3 regions of the Sphaerotilus montanus genome follow, and region 1 is predicted to be linked to each of the others. Evidence: predicted binding sites of a transcription regulator. Region 1 holds the regulator's gene; each other region holds the start of a gene.

Region 1 (5,350 bases):
GAACGCCCGCGGAACGCAAGGCAGCCGGTACCCAGCGCAGCCAGAGCGCCGGCCCCGCGAGCAGCCCCAGCACACTGGTGCTGGCGAAGACGGCCATGACGGTGGCCCCCTCGACAGGGGTGGAGGCGACCGACGCCATCAGCAGCGCCGCATGCAGCAGACCGCAGGGCAAGGCCGGCCACAGCAGACCCCAGGCGGCGGCTTTCACCTCGCCCGGCATGCGGATGCGGGCCGCGCCGTCCGGCAGGGCGGGACGTCCGCGCCGCTCCAGCCAGGCCGCCAGGCTCTCGGGCAGCGCACCCTTCAGGAGCATCCACAACCCCAGCAGCAGCAGGAAGACCTGCAGCCCGGTCCAGACCGGCCGCAGCCAGCCCGCCGACGCGGCCAGCCAGCGCAGCCCCCCCACCAGCGAAGCCGCCAGCGCACCCGCCACGGCATACGCCACCAGACGCCCCACCAGCATGCCGGCCACGGCGCCAGACGGCTGCTCGGGTTTGCAGCGCCGGGCAATCGCCGCACAGCCAGCCCCGCACATCGCCGCGCAATGCGGGGTACCGGCCAGCCCCATCAAGGCTGCTGTCAGCAGCAACGCACCCGTCATCCGATCACCTCGACGCCCTCGATCTGCCTCAGATCACCTTGGAAAACCGCTCCCGGCTGCGGTCGGCCCGCAGGTGCCGGTCGAAGACCATCGCCACCGAGCGCACGAAGTACCAGCCCAGCGGCGTGACCTCCAGCCCGTCCTCGTGGAGCGTGACGAGGCCGTCGTGCGCCAGGTCCTGCAGCGCCTCCAGTTCCTGCGCGAAGTACTGTCGCACATCGATCAGGTGCGCCAGCGCCACCGACTCGTAGCTCAGCCGCCCGTGGCACATGATGGACATGATCACCGCCCGCCGCACCAGATCATCGCGCGTCAGCGCCAGCCCGCGCACCACCGGCAGCGCATCGCCCTTGAGCAGGTCGTAGTACTCGTCCAGCGTCTTGGCGTTCTGGCTATACGTGGCCCCGATGCGGGAGATGGCCGACACGCCCAGGCCGATCAGGTCGCAGTCCGGCTGGGTGCTGTAGCCCTGGAAATTGCGGTGCAGGCGACCTTGGCGCTTGGCCTGCGCCAGTCCGTCCTCGGGCAGCGCGAAATGGTCCATGCCGATGTACTGGTAACCATGGCTGACGAAGCCGGCCAGCGCCTGCGCCAGCATGCCGACCCGGTCCGCGCCGCTGGGCAGTTCGGCCGGCACGATGCGCCGCTGCGGCTTGAAGCGCGTCGGCAGGTGGGCGTAGCCGTACATCGCGATGCGGTCCGGCCGCAGCAGCGCGACCTGGCGCACCGTGCGCTCGAAACTCTCGGGCGTCTGGCGCGGCAGGCCGTAGATCAGGTCGACGTTGATCGACTCGAAGCCCAGTTCCCGCGCGTCGCGCATCAGCGCCTCGACCTGCGCATGCGGCTGCACCCGGTGGACCGCCTGCTGCACCGCCGGGTCGAAGTCCTGCACGCCGAAGGAGACCCGGTTGAAGCCGAGCTCTTTCAGCAGTGCCAGCCGGTCACGGGTGACGGTGCGCGGATCGATCTCGATGGAATGCTCGCCCTGGGGCAGCAAGCGCACCCGGGCGGCGATCATGCCCACCACATGGCGGAGCTCGTCGTCGTCCAGATAGGTGGGCGTGCCGCCGCCAAAGTGCAGCTGGGACACCTGGGGCGCTTCGCCGAGCGCCTGGCAGACCAGGTCCAGCTCATGCTCCAGCGCCTTCAGGTAGGCCGCCACCCGGCTGTGGTCGCGCGTGACGATCTTGTTGCAGGCGCAGTAGTAGCAGACCGACTCGCAGAACGGGATGTGCACGTAGATCGACATCGGCACCCCCGCGCCGCCCACGCCCCCCAGATCCCCGCGCTGCGCCAGCGCCTGCGCACTGTGGCCAGCGGTGAAGGCCTCGACAAACCGGTCGGCCGTCGGGTAGGAGGTGTAGCGTGGCCCCGGCACATCCATCCGCGCCAGCAGCGCATCGGTCAGTTCCGGCGCAGCCACTGCCAGACTCGGCGCACCAGATTCGGCCGATGTGTCAGTGCGGCCACGGGAAAGTGTCGTATGTTCCATGGCACGCACTGTGCCGTCCCCGCGCCCGCCAGCCTTGACGCAGCTCAAGTGTGCTGCACGGCGGATGCACAAGAATCAGACAAGCTTGATCAACAGGGTTTGCAACATGCACGAAACGTCTACCACCCCACGCCTGGACGCCCTCAAGGTCGCCTGCTCGGCCTGCAACCTGCGCGAGCTGTGCCTGCCCGTGGGTCTGTCGGACGAGGAGCTGACTTCGCTGGACAACATGATCGGCACCCGCCGCGCCGTGCGCCGCGGCGAGAGCCTGTTCCACGCCGGCGAGACCTTCGCGGCGCTGTACGCGGTCCGCACCGGCTTCTTCAAGACCATCGTCTCCGCATCGGATGGCCGCGAGCAGGTCACGGGTTTCCAGATGGCCGGCGAGCTGCTCGGCCTGGACGGCATCAGCACCGACCGCCACTCCTGCGATGCCATCGCGCTGGAGGACTCGCAGGTCTGCATGATTCCCTATGGCCAGCTGGAGACGCTGTCGCGCGAGTTCACGCTGCTGCAGCACCAGTTCCACAAGATCATGAGCCGCGAGATCGTGCGCGACCACGGCGTGATGCTGCTGCTCGGGAGCATGCGGGCGGAAGAGCGTCTGGCCGCCTTCCTGCTCAACCTGACGCAGCGCCTGCAGGCACGCGGCTTTTCCCCGTCGGCGCTGGTGCTGCGCATGACACGCGAGGAGATTGGCAGCTACCTGGGCCTGAAGCTGGAAACGGTCAGCCGCACCTTCTCGAAATTCCAGGACGACGGTCTGCTCGAAGTCAAGCAGCGCGACATCCGCATCCTCGACCAGGCAGCACTGCAACAGGTCGTCAACGCAGCCAACTGCTGAACCGCTCGCCTGATGACCCGGCCGCAGCCCCTCAGAGGTGGTTGCGGTAAGGCTTGTTGAGGACGTTCGGCTCGACCAGGATCAGCTGCGTCAGCGCACTGCCCAAGCCGACCACCACCCAGAACACGAAGAAGGCCACGGTGTAGACCGCCTTGCGGTCGATCTCCACGGAGGCGCCGCCCAGCCAGTGCAGATCGCCGGGATCGACCAGCGAGAACACCAGCATCTCCAGCACGCCAGCCATCAGGAACGCCGGCCACGCCACGGCCGCCAGCCGCCGGGTGGGCGACGACATCGGGGGCACCATGTCCGCTGGTTCGGCCGCCTCGAACCGCTCGACCTCTTCGTCGGACGAGAGAAGCGGATCGGCCACGGTCATTTGACGCCCCCTGTGGCGGCATGGTTGCGCGCCTGCATGGCTGGCTGGTGCGCGGCGTCGGGTGTGGCGACCACCACGCTCTCCAGCACCGGATCCGGATAGCGGATCGCCAGACCGAGCGTGACGAAACTGGCCACGACCACGACCAGCGGGCCGCCGATCACCAGCCACACCATCTTGTACTTCCACCAAGGCATCGTGTCCTTGCCGGAGGGGGTCGTGTAGCTTGTCGTCATGCAGGAACTCCTGGATAAATACGGTCGCAGACAGTGTGCACGCCGTTCAGCGAGGCACGATGAAGGTCGACTTCTCGCGGACCACCGCGGGCGCACCCTTGGCATCCACCCGCTCGACATCGAAGTGGATCTCGTGCGAGCCCGGGCCTGCCTGGGTTGCCGCCTCGAACCCGGCCTGCACCGACACCGTCACCCATTGCGCCTCGGCAGGCCCGACCTCGATGTCGCTGGTCTGGTCCACCTTCAGGTCCGGCAGGCCGCTGGCAGCGATGCGGAAACGCTGCGTCTGCTCGGTCGCGTTCATGATCTGCAGACGATAGACGTTCTCGATGCGCCCTTCATCGACGATGCGGGCCAGCGTTGCCCGGTCGCGCACCACGTCCACGCGGAACGGCGAGCGCAGCCACAGGCTGGTGCCCACGGCCCCGACGATCAGCACGAGGATGGCCGTGTAGATCAGCACCCGCGGCCGGAAGGCGCGGCGCCACATCTGGGCACGCGTGAGGTGCTGCTGCAGGCTGTGCTGCGTGGCATAGCGGATCAGGCCGGGCTCGTAGCCCATCTTGTCCATGATGCCGTCACAGGCGTCAATGCAGGCCGAGCAGCCGATGCACTCGTATTGCAGGCCGTTGCGGATGTCGATGCCCGTCGGGCAGACCTGCACGCACACGCCGCAATCGACGCAGTCGCCCAGGCCCTTGGACTTGGGATCGACCTTCTTGCCACGTGCGCCGCGCGGGTCACCGCGTTCGGCGTCGTAGCTGATGATGAGCGTGTCCTTGTCGAACATCGCGCTCTGGAAGCGCGCGTAGGGGCACATGTACTTGCACACCTGCTCGCGCATGAAACCGGCGTTGCCATAGGTGGCGAACGCGTAGAACAGCACCCAGAACCACTCCCACGGCCCCAGGCCCAGCGAGAGCACCGAGGCACCGAGCGAGCGGATCGGGGTGAAATAGCCGACGAAGGTGAAGCCCGTCCAGAGTGCGAACAGGATCCAGGCAAGCTGCTTGCCGCCCTTGCGGAGGATCTTCTCGCCGTTCCAGGGGGCTGCATCCAGGCGCATGCGCTGGGCACGATCCCCTTCGAAACGGTGTTCGAACCACAGGAAGATCTCGGTGTAGACCGTCTGCGGGCAGGCATAGCCGCACCACAGACGCCCGGCCACCGCGGTGAACAGGAACAACGCGTAGGCCGAGATGATCAGCAGACCCGTCAGGTAGATGAAGTCCTGCGGGTAGAGCACCAGCCCGCCGATGTAGAACCGGCGGGTGAGCAGGTCGAACAGCACGGCCTGGCGGTCGTTCCACTGCAGCCAGGGCATGCCGTAGAACACGATCTGGGTGATCCAGACCAGCGCCCAGCGCCAGTTGGAAAAGAAGCCATGCACCGCACGGGGATAGATCTTCTTGCTCTTCTGATACAGGGAAACAGTCTTCACTGCCCCCTGCACGGTCGTCGATGTATCTGTGCGGCTGTCCATGGTTAATTTTCGTACTGATGCAGGCACTGGACCTTGATCAGCATCACTGCGGCGCAGCCAGGGCCGTCTTCGGGTCGCCCTTGTGCGACAGGCTCCAGACATAGGCCGCCAAGACCTTGGTCTGCTCGGGCGACAGGCGCGAGGCGTGCTGCGGCATGACGTTGGTCTTGCCGCCGTTGATCATCGCGATCACGGCAGCCTCACCCCACCCATGCAACCAGACCTTGTCGGTCAGGTTCGGCGCTCCCATCGCTTGCAGACCCTTGCCATCGGCACCGTGACAAGCCGCGCACGCACCGAACTTGCTCTTGCCGA
Region 2 (5,350 bases), 790 kb from region 1:
CGTAGTCGTCGCTCGCCGCTGCCGACAGCCGCACCGGATCGCCGACCCGCGCCGCGGTCACGCTGGTCACCAGGCTGACGCTCGGGGGCAGGTCGTCGTAGCCGCCGCCTTCCCAGCCCAGGTAGATGCCGCCGCCACAACCAGCCAGCACGGCGGTGCTCAGGACCAGCGCCAGCGCGGCGCCACGCAGGGGAGAAGGCAGGTGGAACATGCGGCCGCATGCTACGCCGTGGTCTGCCGGCGGGCAATCCGGCTGGCTGAACGCCCTGCCGTCAGTCGGCGTACCGGGTCTGCACGTAGTCGCCCGGTGCGGCGGCGAGGGCCGTGGCCGGGTCGATCACCCGGGCCGGCACCGTGCCGCGGCTGTGTGCGACCAGCCAGTCGTTCCACGCCGTCCACCACGAGCCGTCGCGGCGCTCGGCGGTGGCCTGCCAGTCCTCGGGGCTCTGCCACGGGTCGGTGGCGGCGGTGACGTGCAGGGCGTAGTGGCGGTGCGGGTGGCCGGGTTCGCTGACGATGCCCGCGTTGTGGCCGCCGCTGGTCAGCACGAAGGTGACCTCGGTCTCGGACAGGCGCAGCAGCTTGTAGACCGATTTCCACGGCGAGACGTGGTCCGTTTCCGTGCCGACGGCAAAGACCGGCACCCGGACATCGGACAGCGACACCGGGGTTCCCTCGACGAGGTAACGTCCCTCGGCCAGTTCGTTGCGCAGGTAGCAGCGGCGCAGGTACTCGCTGTGCATGCGCGCCGGCATGCGGGTCACGTCGGCATTCCAGGCCATCAGGTCGTTGGGCCGGGTGCGCTCGCCGAACAGGTATTCATGCATCTTGGTCGACCAGACCAGATCGCGGGCGTGCAGGAACTGGAACGATCCCGCCATCTGCTGCCCGGTCAGGAAGCCCCGGTCGGCCATCACCGCTTCGAGCAGCTGCACCTGGGATTCGTCGATCAGCGCGCCCATCTCGCCCGGCTCGGTGAAGTCGGTTTCCGAGGCCAGCAGCGTGACGCTGGCCAGCGGCGCCTGCTGCGGCGCGCTGGCGACCTGCTGCGGGCGGGCCAGCGCGGCGGCGGCCATCGACAGCAGCGTGCCGCCCAGGCAGTAGCCGCAGGCGTGCACGGGGTGGTCGGGGACCAGCTCGCGGATGCGGGCCAGGCTGTCGAACACGCCCCACTGCAGGTAGTCGTTCAGGCCGATGCCGGCATCGCTCCGGTCCGGATTCTTCCAGCTCAGGATGAAGACGGTGTGGCCCTGGCCGACCAGCCAGCGCACCAGCGAGTGTTCCGGGCGCAGGTCGAGGATGTAGTACTTCATGATCCACGACGGCACGATGAAGACCGGCGCGGCCTGCACCACGTCGGTGGCGGGCGCGTACTGGATCAGCTCGACCAGCCGGTTGCGCATCACCACCGCACCGGGCGTGATCGCCACCTCGGTGCCGGGGCGGTAGCTGTGTTCGGGCAGCGCCAGGGGCTGCAGGCCGTGCTGCAGGCGCCAGTCGTCCGCGGCGTTCTGCGCGCCCTCGATCAGATTGGCACCGAGGCGCTCCCGGGTCACCTGGAGCACTTCGGGATTGAACGGCAGGTTGCTCGGGCTGAGCGTGTCGAGCCACTGGCGCGCCATCGTGCGCACGACCTCGCTGTGGTGGCGCGTCAGGCCGGGCAGCTGGGTGGCGTCGTCCCACCATTGCACGCTCTGCTGGTAGGCCTGCACGACACCCGGCCACGGCCACTGCTGCCACGCCGGACTGGCGAAGCGGGCGTCCGGCGCTGCGGCGCTGCCGTCGGGCGTGCAGCCGCCACTTGCGCAGTGCCCCAGCCACTCGATCACGCCGGCCTGCGCCTGTGCGGCGAGCCGCAGCCGCTGACCCGGCTGGCTCATCAGGTGCTGCGCCCAGTCCTGCCAGGCCAGGGACAGCGAGATCGGCGACAGGCCGCTGGTCAGCGCTGCGGCGCGGGCGTGGACCAGCTGGTCGAAGGCTGCGGCGGCTTCGGCCGGCGTCGGGCCGGCTGGTGCAGCGGGGCGGGTGCTGGTGGAGGCGGGTTCAGGCAACGATCGGGTGGCTTGCAGCACGGGGTGTCCTGTCGCGGCAGTGGGTACAGCGCCGATTGAACCGCGTTGCCGTGTCCGCAGCATGGTGCTCGCGCACCTTGCTTGAGCGACGTCAACACCGGGTGTTCTGGCCGGATCCGCGTCACGCACCGGTCACGGACGCTGCCCAGACTGGTCCGCGCAAGACCGGCTGGCGTCCAGCTCCGCCGCACAACGCCTTTCAGGGGAACCACGTCCATGGACAAGCAAGCTGCTGTCGCATCACTCGGCCAGACCTCCCTCCTGCGGCCCGCCTGGGTGCAGGCGGCGCTGGCCGCCAACGACCGGCTCAAGGTGGCGCTGACCCTGCTGCAGGCGGCCGCAGCCCATGCGTGCAAGCCGGCTGCACCGTTGCAGGACCTGCGCGCCGAGTGCGCCGCGGCCGACCTGAAGGGCCGCTGGCTCGACGAACTCCAGGCCGGCGCGACGCTGCAGGGCGAGGACCTCCTGCTGCCCGAGGCGGGGCGGCTGGCGGCGCTGCTCCACGAGGCCCTGACCACCATGGCCCGCCCGGTCACGGGCCTGCCCGGTGAAGTGGACGACACCACCGATGCCGAGGTCACCGCCCTGCGCCAGCGCCGCGACCACTGGTTGCAGAACCTGGCCCGATGGAAGGCGGACTGCGAACACGGCCGCGCCGCGCTCGGCTCCGACCACCTGCGCGCGCTGACCCACGGCCACCGCGGCAAGCGCGGCCAGCCCGCCGACGACAGCCTGCACCTGCTGGTGATGGACCTGCACAAGGCGCTGAACCGCCTCTCGGCCACGCTGGCCAGCGAGGTGATCGACGGCGCCCACGCCTGGCAGATCGGCCCGCAGGACCGCCCACGCATCGCCGCCTTCATGCGCGGTCTCGGCCGCACCCGCGCCCTCAAGCTCGACCACCCCGGCCTCGACACCGCCGCGACCCGTGACGGCCCGCACCTGCTGATCCAGAACGACATCGGCACCAACGACGCGCATGTGCTGGTGGTCCAGGTGGTCGACGGCGAGACCGTCGACGGTGTCGCCGCGACCCCCGGCATCCGCCTGACCTACTCCGACCTGCACAAGCCGCGCTTCGCCTTCTTCCAGGCGCGGCTGGCGGAGCTGGGCGCACAGTGGTCGGCGCCGCAATCGCAGGTCCGCGCCGATCTCAACGAGGGCGCGGCCTACCAGCTCGGCACGGCCACCTTCACCTGCGCCGACGAGGCCGCGCTCGCGCTGGCGCTGGAGGGCATCGGCGCCCGCATCGTCTTCCTGATCGACTGGAACCGCGCCCGCAAGCGCCTGCAGGCCTTCGTGGCCAAGCCGCTGGCGGTCGAGGTGCTGCGCGAGGCGGCGCAGCGCGAGGTCGGCCACCGCGCCTGGCTGGAGGCGGGCGGCGAGCAGCTCGTCTTCGACGCCATGCAGGATCTTGGCCCCGGTGCCTTCCGCATCGGCGACCGGCTGGACGCCGTGCTCGGCGAGGCGGCGGCGCAGGCCTTCCTGGTGGACGTGCTGGCGCTGGCCTGGCGGGCCCGCACCGCCCACCAGCCCGCCGCGCTGGTGGCCGACGAGACCCGGCTGCTGCTGACCCGGCACATGCAGCAGCACCGCACCGAGTTCGATCTGCTGACCGAGCACGCCGCCTGGGTGCAGACCCTGGCCGAGGCGGTCCACGAGGCGCTGGCCGATGGCACGGTCGATGGTGGCGACGAACGCACCGAGGCCGCCGCCCGGCTGGGGGCACGGGCCAAGACCTGGGAACGCCAGGCCGACCACCTCGTCATGCGGGCACGCACCCAGGCCGAGCGGCTGCCGCGCTGGCGTTCGGTCGTCGCGCTGATGGAGCTGGCCGACGATGTGGCCGATGCGCTGGAGGAGGCCGCCTTCCTCATCTCGCTGCTGGCCGAGCAGCGCAGCGGACACAGCCGCAAGCTCCTGCATGGCGAGGTCCGCGCTGCGCTGCAGGCGCTGGCCGAGACGGTGCTCGGTGCCACGCAGGACCATGTGCGGGCGCTCGCCATCCTCTGCGGGCTGGGGCAGGGCAGCGACGCGACCGACCAGGACGCCTTCGTCGCCGCGACCTGGCGTGTGCTGCAGGCCGAGCGGCGCTGCGACGAACTGCTGCGCGAGGCCCGCCGCGCGCTGTGCCGCCATGTGCCGGAGCCGGCGGTGCTGATGCTGGCCAGCGACCTGGCCGCCAGCCTGGAGCTGGCCTCCGACCGGCTGCTCACGCTGGAGTACCGCCTGCGCGATCTGGCCTTCCGCCGGGTCGAGTCCCCCAGCGTGCTGGGCTGAACCGGAGTTCGCCATGCCCGCCACACCTGTCATCCCTCCTGTCCCTGTCCCTGCATCCCCGCTGCCGCCGGAGGTCTACACCTTCGGCACCGCCGATGCCAGCCGCGCCGACACGCTCGGCCCCGCACAACTCGGTTTCAAGGCCTGGAACCTGCTGCGCATGGCCGAACTCGGCCTGCCGGTGCCGCCGGGGCTGGTGCTCGGCACCGCGTGGTGCCAGGCCGCGGCCGCTGCACGCACGCCCGCGGTGTGGCGCGAGGCGCTGGCCCGGCTCGAACAGGCCAGCGGGCTGCGCTTCGGCGACGCCCGCCAGCCGTTGCTCGTGTCGGTGCGCTCGGGCGCGCCGGTCTCGATGCCGGGGATGATGCAGACCCTGCTCGACATCGGCCTGTGCGAGACGACCCTGCCCGGTTTCCTGCGCCAGACCGGCCACCCACGCCTGGTCTGGGACGCCTACCGCCGCCTGGTCGCCACCTACGGGGAAACCGTGGCCAGGCTGGATGGTGAGCTGTTCGAGGCCGAGCTGCGCACGCTCGCCGGCCACCGCGACGAGCGCGACCTCGATTTCTCGGAGCTGCGCACCCTGACCCGGCGCTACCTCGCGCTCTACCGCGAACACGCCGGCCAGCCCTTTCCGCAAGATCCGCAGGTCCAGCTCGCCGGGGCGATCGAGGCCGTGTTCGCCTCGTGGCAGTCGCCGCAGGCGCAGGCCTACCGGGCGATGCACGGCATTGATGCCACGGTCGGCACGGCGGTCACCGTCCAGCAGATGGTGTTCGGCAATGCCGGGGGCGTCTCCGGCGCGGGCGTCGGCTTCACGCGCGACCCGACCAGCGGCGAGCCGGTGCCCTGGGTCGATTTCCTGCTCCACGCCCAGGGCGAGGACGTCGTCTCCGGCCGCCGCCGCGCACACGGCCACCAGGGTCTGGCGGAGCGTGCGCCCGCGGTGTGGCAGCAGTTGCTCGCGGCGACCCGGCGGGTCGAGGCGGCGCTGGGCG
Region 3 (5,350 bases), 1.9 Mb from region 1:
CACCCGCAAGGCCGCCGAGATCATCGGCGTGACCGAGGAAACCACGACCGGCGTGCACCGCCTGAAGGAAATGTCGGCCGCCGGCACGCTGCTGTTCCGCGCGATCAACGTCAACGACTCGGTCACCAAGAGCAAGTTCGACAACCTCTACGGCTGCCGCGAGTCGCTGGTGGACGGCATCAAGCGCGCCACCGACGTCATGATTGCCGGCAAGGTCGCCTGTGTCGCCGGCTACGGTGACGTGGGCAAGGGCTCGGCCCAGGCGCTGCGTGCGCTGTCGGCCCAGGTCTGGGTGACCGAGATCGACCCGATCAACGCCCTGCAGGCCGCGATGGAAGGCTACAAGGTCGTGACCATGGAGTACGCCGCCGACAAGGCCGACATCTTCGTCACCACCACCGGCAACAAGGGCGTGATCCGCCACGAGCACATGCTCGCGATGAAGGACCAGGCGATCGTCTGCAACATCGGCCACTTCGACAACGAGATCGAGGTCGCCTCGCTCGAACAGTACGAGTGGGAAGAGATCAAGCCGCAGGTCGACCACATCATCTTCCCCGACGGCAAGCGCATCATCCTGCTCGCCAAGGGCCGCCTGGTGAACCTCGGCTGCGGCACGGGCCACCCGAGCTTCGTGATGTCGTCGAGCTTCGCCAACCAGACCATCGCGCAGATCGAGCTGTTCTGCCACCCGGACGGCTACGACGCCGGCAAGGTCTACGTGCTGCCGAAGCACCTGGACGAGAAGGTGGCGCGCCTGCATCTGAAGAAGGTCGGCGCCATGCTGACCGAGCTGACCGACGAGCAGGCCGCCTACATCGGCGTGCCGAAGCAGGGCCCGTACAAGCCCGACACCTACCGTTATTGATTCACCCCGGCCCCCACGGGGGCCACCTAGAAAGACACACGACATGCGCATCGATCAGTTGATCGTCCAACGGGGCATGGTCCCGACCCGCTCCGCCGCCCAGCGGCTGATCGAACGCAAGGCCGTGCGCTGGCTCGGCCCCAAGGGCTGGCTGGTGCCGACCAAGTCCGGCGAGGACGTGCCCGACGACGCCCGGGTCGAGATCACCGACGACGCGGAGCTGCGCTTCGTGTCGCGCGGCGGCCTCAAGCTCGAAGGCGCTGTTGCCCGCTGCGGCTTCAGCGTGGCGGGGCGCACCTGCCTCGATGTCGGCCAGAGCACCGGCGGCTTCACCGACCTGCTGCTGCAGCAAGGCGCGACGAAGGTGGTCGGCCTGGACGTGGGCCGCGACCAGCTCGCCGCCAAGCTGCGCGACGATCCGCGCGTCGTCAGCTACGAGGGCATCAACGCCCGCGACGTGAGCGAGTCGGCCTTCGCGCAGGAGTGGGCCGCGGCCAGCTTCGACGTGGTGGTCGCCGACGTGTCCTTCATCTCGCTGACGCACGTGCTGCCGACGCTGTTCGCCTACATGGCCCCGGACGCCGACTTGCTGGTGCTGGTGAAGCCGCAGTTCGAGCTGCAGCCCGAGCACATCGGCAAGGGCGGCATCGTGCGCGACAAGTCGCTGTTCACGGACGTCGAGACCCGCGTGCGCCAGTGCTGCCGCGACGCGGGGATGAAGGTCCACGCCTACTTCCAGAGCCCGATCACCGGTGGCAACGGCAACACCGAATTTTTCCTGTGGGCGCGCCACCTCGACCTGGAGTCCGGCGACAAGCCGATCGCCAAGCCCACGCCCAAGAAGCCTGTCCGAGACGACACCTGAGCAGCTCCGCCTGCGCAGACCACGACTGAACCTGCCATGACGCCAACCGCCTCCCTTCCGCTGAGCCTGGAGTTCTTCCCGCCCAAGACGCCCGAGGGCGTGACCAAGCTGGCTGCCGTGCGCCAGGCGCTGTATGCGCTGCAGCCGCAGTTCTGCTCCGTCACCTACGGTGCGGGCGGCTCGACCCAGGACGGCACGCTGCAGACCGTGCAGGCCCTCCTCGACGAGGGGCAGGACGGTGCCTCGCACTTCACCTGCGTCGGCGCGACCCGCGAGTCGGTGCGCGAGCGGCTGGCGCAGTTCCGGGCGATGGGGATGCGCCGCATCGTCGCGCTGCGCGGCGACCTGCCCAGCGGCTTCGGCCCGATGGGCGAGTTCCGCCACGCCAGCGACCTCGTGGCCTTCATCCGCGCCGAGACGGGCGACCACTTCCACATCGAGGTGGCCGCCTATCCCGAGATGCACCCGCAGGCCCGCTCGCCCCAGGCCGACCTGCAGGCCTTCGAGGCCAAGGTGAAGGCCGGCGCCAGCTCGGCGATCACGCAGTTCTTCTACAACGCCGACGCGTACTGGCGTTTCATGGACGAAGTGCGCCGGCTTGGTCTGGACATCCCGGTCGTGCCGGGGATCATGCCGATCACCAATTCCAGCGGCATCCTGCGCTTCGCCGACGGCTGCGGCGCCGAGATCCCGCGCTGGGTGCGGCTGCGGCTGCAGAGCTTCGGCGACGACACGGCCAGCATCAAGGCCTTCGGGCTGGACGTCGTGACCGACCTGTGCGAGCGGCTGCGCGCGCAAGGGGTGCCGTCGCTGCACTTCTACACGATGAACACCAGCGCCACGGTGCTGGAACTGGCGCGCCGGCTGGGGCTGTGACACGCCGCGGGTGATGCGGCGGCGCCACACTGGCCGCCTCCGGACGCGCCGGCACGCTGATCTGCGTCAAAGGCGTGGAGCGGCCCGCCGCCCGGGCTGTCGCTGGTTGAGCCGACGCAACCTGACGGGGGTGGGGTGCCCGTCCAATGAGGGCACTGTTCAACAGGAGTCCCTCATGTCCAAGAAGACCCGTCTCGCACTCGCCGCTCTGGCCGCCCTCGCCACCCTGTCCGCTGCGCCCGTCGCGTCGGCCCAGGTCGCCGGTGATCTGCTGGTCCGTGGCCGCCTGGTCAGCCTCACCCCGGCCAACGACGACAGCATCGCGATCACCGATGTGAGCATCAACAGCAAGGTGATCCCGGAAGTCGACTTCACCTACTTCCTGAGCCCGAACCTGGCCGCCGAGCTGATCCTGACCTACCCGCAGAAGCAGAACGTCAGCTCCACCGCCCACGGCGGCAAGATCGGCACCCTGAAGCACCTGCCGCCGACGCTGACGCTGCAATACCACTTCACCGACCTCGGCCTGGGTGCCTTCAAGCCCTACGTCGGCGCCGGCCTGAACTACACCCGCTTTTCCAGCGTCGATCTGCCGGCCGGCTTCTCGATCGAGAAGAACAGCGTCGGTCTGGCCCTGCAGGCTGGCGTCGATTACGCGATCGACAAGACCTGGTCGGTCAACTTCGATGTCAAGAAGGTGCAGATCCGCACCGACCTGAGCAGCAACGGCACCAACCTTGGCACCATCAAGGTCGATCCGCTGCTGGTCGGCGTGGGCGTCGGCTACAAGTTCTGATCCGCGTCCGGATCTGCGGTCTGGCCGTGGTCGCGGTCACGGTCCCAGACCGTGCCGTCCTCGGTCAGCATCGCGTCGAGCGGCACGTCGTGCGGCTCGGCCGCCAGCCACGGGATGTAGCCGTGCGCATAGCCGATGCCGGCGGTGAAGGGCATCGGCTTCAGTGAGGCCAGCGTGCGGTCGTAGAACCCGCCGCCATAGCCCAGCCGCACCCCCCCCGGCCCGAAGCCCACGCAGGGCACCAGCAGGAGTTCCGGGTGGAATTCCTCCGTGTCCTTGGGTTTCAGGATGCCGAAGGCGTCCTCCTCCATCGGACAGCCGGGGTACCAGACGTGGAAGCGCAACTGCTTCGTGAGCTTGTCGATCACCGGCAGGCCGATGCGCCGGTCCGGATCCGATTCTGTCCAGCGGTAGAGCGCCGGCAGGGCGTCGAACTCGCCCTTGATCGACCAGAACGCCCCGATCGTCTTCTCCCTGCGCGACAGCAGCCAGACCATCAGCACCTCCTGCAGGTGCACCGAGCGCTGGTGGCGGTCGGACATGCCCATGCGTTCGGCCTGGAGCTGCCGGCGCAGGATCTTCTTGTCGCGGGGCGGCTCGGGGAGCTTGAAGGGGGGAGTGCTGGACGGAGTGCTCATCGGATTTCGTTCTCGACCAAGGTGGGGCGATTGTGCGTGTGCACGGCCCCGGCGGCAATTCGAAGCCGCGTGGCACGGCGCGTTTTGCCCGGTCGATTCGCACGTGCTTGTCGGCACCGGGGTGGCGGGATCAGGGTCCGCCCCTACACTGGTGGCGGGGGTGAACCAAGGTGCGCATGAAGTCAGTGGTGGATGTGGCGAGGGCCGTCGTCGTGGCGGTGGTGACCAGTTGTGGTCTGGCGGGATCGGTCTGCGTGGCGCAGGCCCAGAACGCCGCGACCAGCGAGACCCGGGCGCTGGACGACCGGCTGGTGCAGGCCCGCGAGGCCTTTCGCAAGAAGGACCGCGCCCGGTTGCTGGTCCACCGCGACACCCTGGTGGCCGCCCGCCACCCGCTGGCGATGTGGGCCGACTACTGGGAGCTGAACAACCGGCTCGCCGAGTCGAACCAGGGCGAGCTGGATGCCTTCTACGCCCGCTGGCCCGGCACCTACGTCGAGGACCGCCTGCGCAACGACTGGCTGCTCGAACTCGGCAAGCGCCGCGACTGGCGCAACTTCGCCACCGAATACCCGCGCTTCAAGTACAACGACGACCGCGAGGTGAGCTGCTACGCGCTGCTGCTGCGCCACCACGTCGGCGAGGACGTGCGCGCCTCGGCCCGCGCGAACTGGTTCCTGCAGCGCGACGGCGACGACGGCTGCACGCTGCTCGTCACCACGCTCTACACCGCGCGCCTGTTCGGCGCCAGCGACGTCTGGCTCAAGGCCCGCGAGGCCGCCGAGGCCAGGCGCCTGAATGCGGCCCGCCAGGCACTGACCCTGCTGGGCGAGGACGCCGGGCCCACGCTGACCGAGCTGTTCGAGCAGCCGCAGCGCTACCTGGCCCGCCGCGCCGACACCGACAGCCGGCAGGGCGCCGAATACGCCGTCATGGCACTGGCCCGGCTGGCCGCCAACGACCCCGCCGCGGCCGCCGCCGAGTTGCAGGACCGCTGGCAGGCCCGGCTTCCGCCCGAGGCCGCCGCCTGGGCTTGGGGCTCCGTGGCGCGGCAGGCGGCGATGAAGCTGCTGCCCGAGGCGGATGCCTGGTTCCAGCGCGCCAGTGGCGCTGCCGCCACCGCCACCCGCGACATCGACTGGAACGACGACACGCTGGCCTGGCGTGCCCGTTCGGCGCTGCGCGCCACGGATGCCGGCCGCTGGCAGCGCCTGCTCGACGCGGTTGCCGCCATGAGCACTGCCGCGCAGGCCGATGCGACCTGGGTCTACTGGAAGGCCCGCGCCGTCCAGGCTACCGCGCGGGCG

What was found. The regulator FNR, encoded in region 1, switches genes on or off when oxygen is low (the NO sensors DNR and NnrR bind a similar motif). The targets are predictions, from matches to a motif close to TTGATNNNNATCAA.
Region 2: the regulator FNR is predicted to act here: its motif matches at 2,154-2,167, upstream of BDD16_RS04115 (PHA/PHB synthase family protein).
Region 3: the regulator FNR is predicted to act here: its motif matches at 2,666-2,679, upstream of BDD16_RS09220 (OmpW/AlkL family protein).

The regions. Positions count from the first base shown of each region.
Region 1 is NZ_JACCFH010000001.1:145,629-150,978, forward strand. It holds gene BDD16_RS00660 (urease accessory protein UreH domain-containing protein) at 1-601, opposite strand, end outside; gene hemN (oxygen-independent coproporphyrinogen III oxidase) at 630-2,093, opposite strand; gene fnr (fumarate/nitrate reduction transcriptional regulator Fnr) at 2,200-2,937, shown strand; gene BDD16_RS00675 (hypothetical protein) at 2,969-3,310, opposite strand; gene BDD16_RS00680 (hypothetical protein) at 3,313-3,552, opposite strand; gene ccoG (cytochrome c oxidase accessory protein CcoG) at 3,599-5,035, opposite strand; gene ccoP (cytochrome-c oxidase, cbb3-type subunit III) at 5,079-5,350, opposite strand, start outside.
Region 2 is NZ_JACCFH010000001.1:934,101-939,450, reverse strand. It holds gene BDD16_RS04120 (Ig-like domain-containing protein) at 1-211, opposite strand, end outside; gene BDD16_RS04115 (PHA/PHB synthase family protein) at 273-2,135, opposite strand; gene BDD16_RS04110 (phosphate transport regulator) at 2,289-4,352, shown strand; gene BDD16_RS04105 (PEP/pyruvate-binding domain-containing protein) at 4,366-5,350, shown strand, end outside.
Region 3 is NZ_JACCFH010000001.1:2,026,319-2,031,668, forward strand. It holds gene ahcY (adenosylhomocysteinase) at 1-868, shown strand, start outside; gene BDD16_RS09210 (TlyA family RNA methyltransferase) at 912-1,733, shown strand; gene metF (methylenetetrahydrofolate reductase [NAD(P)H]) at 1,770-2,609, shown strand; gene BDD16_RS09220 (OmpW/AlkL family protein) at 2,785-3,405, shown strand; gene BDD16_RS09225 (5-formyltetrahydrofolate cyclo-ligase) at 3,393-4,043, opposite strand; gene BDD16_RS09230 (lytic transglycosylase domain-containing protein) at 4,220-5,350, shown strand, end outside.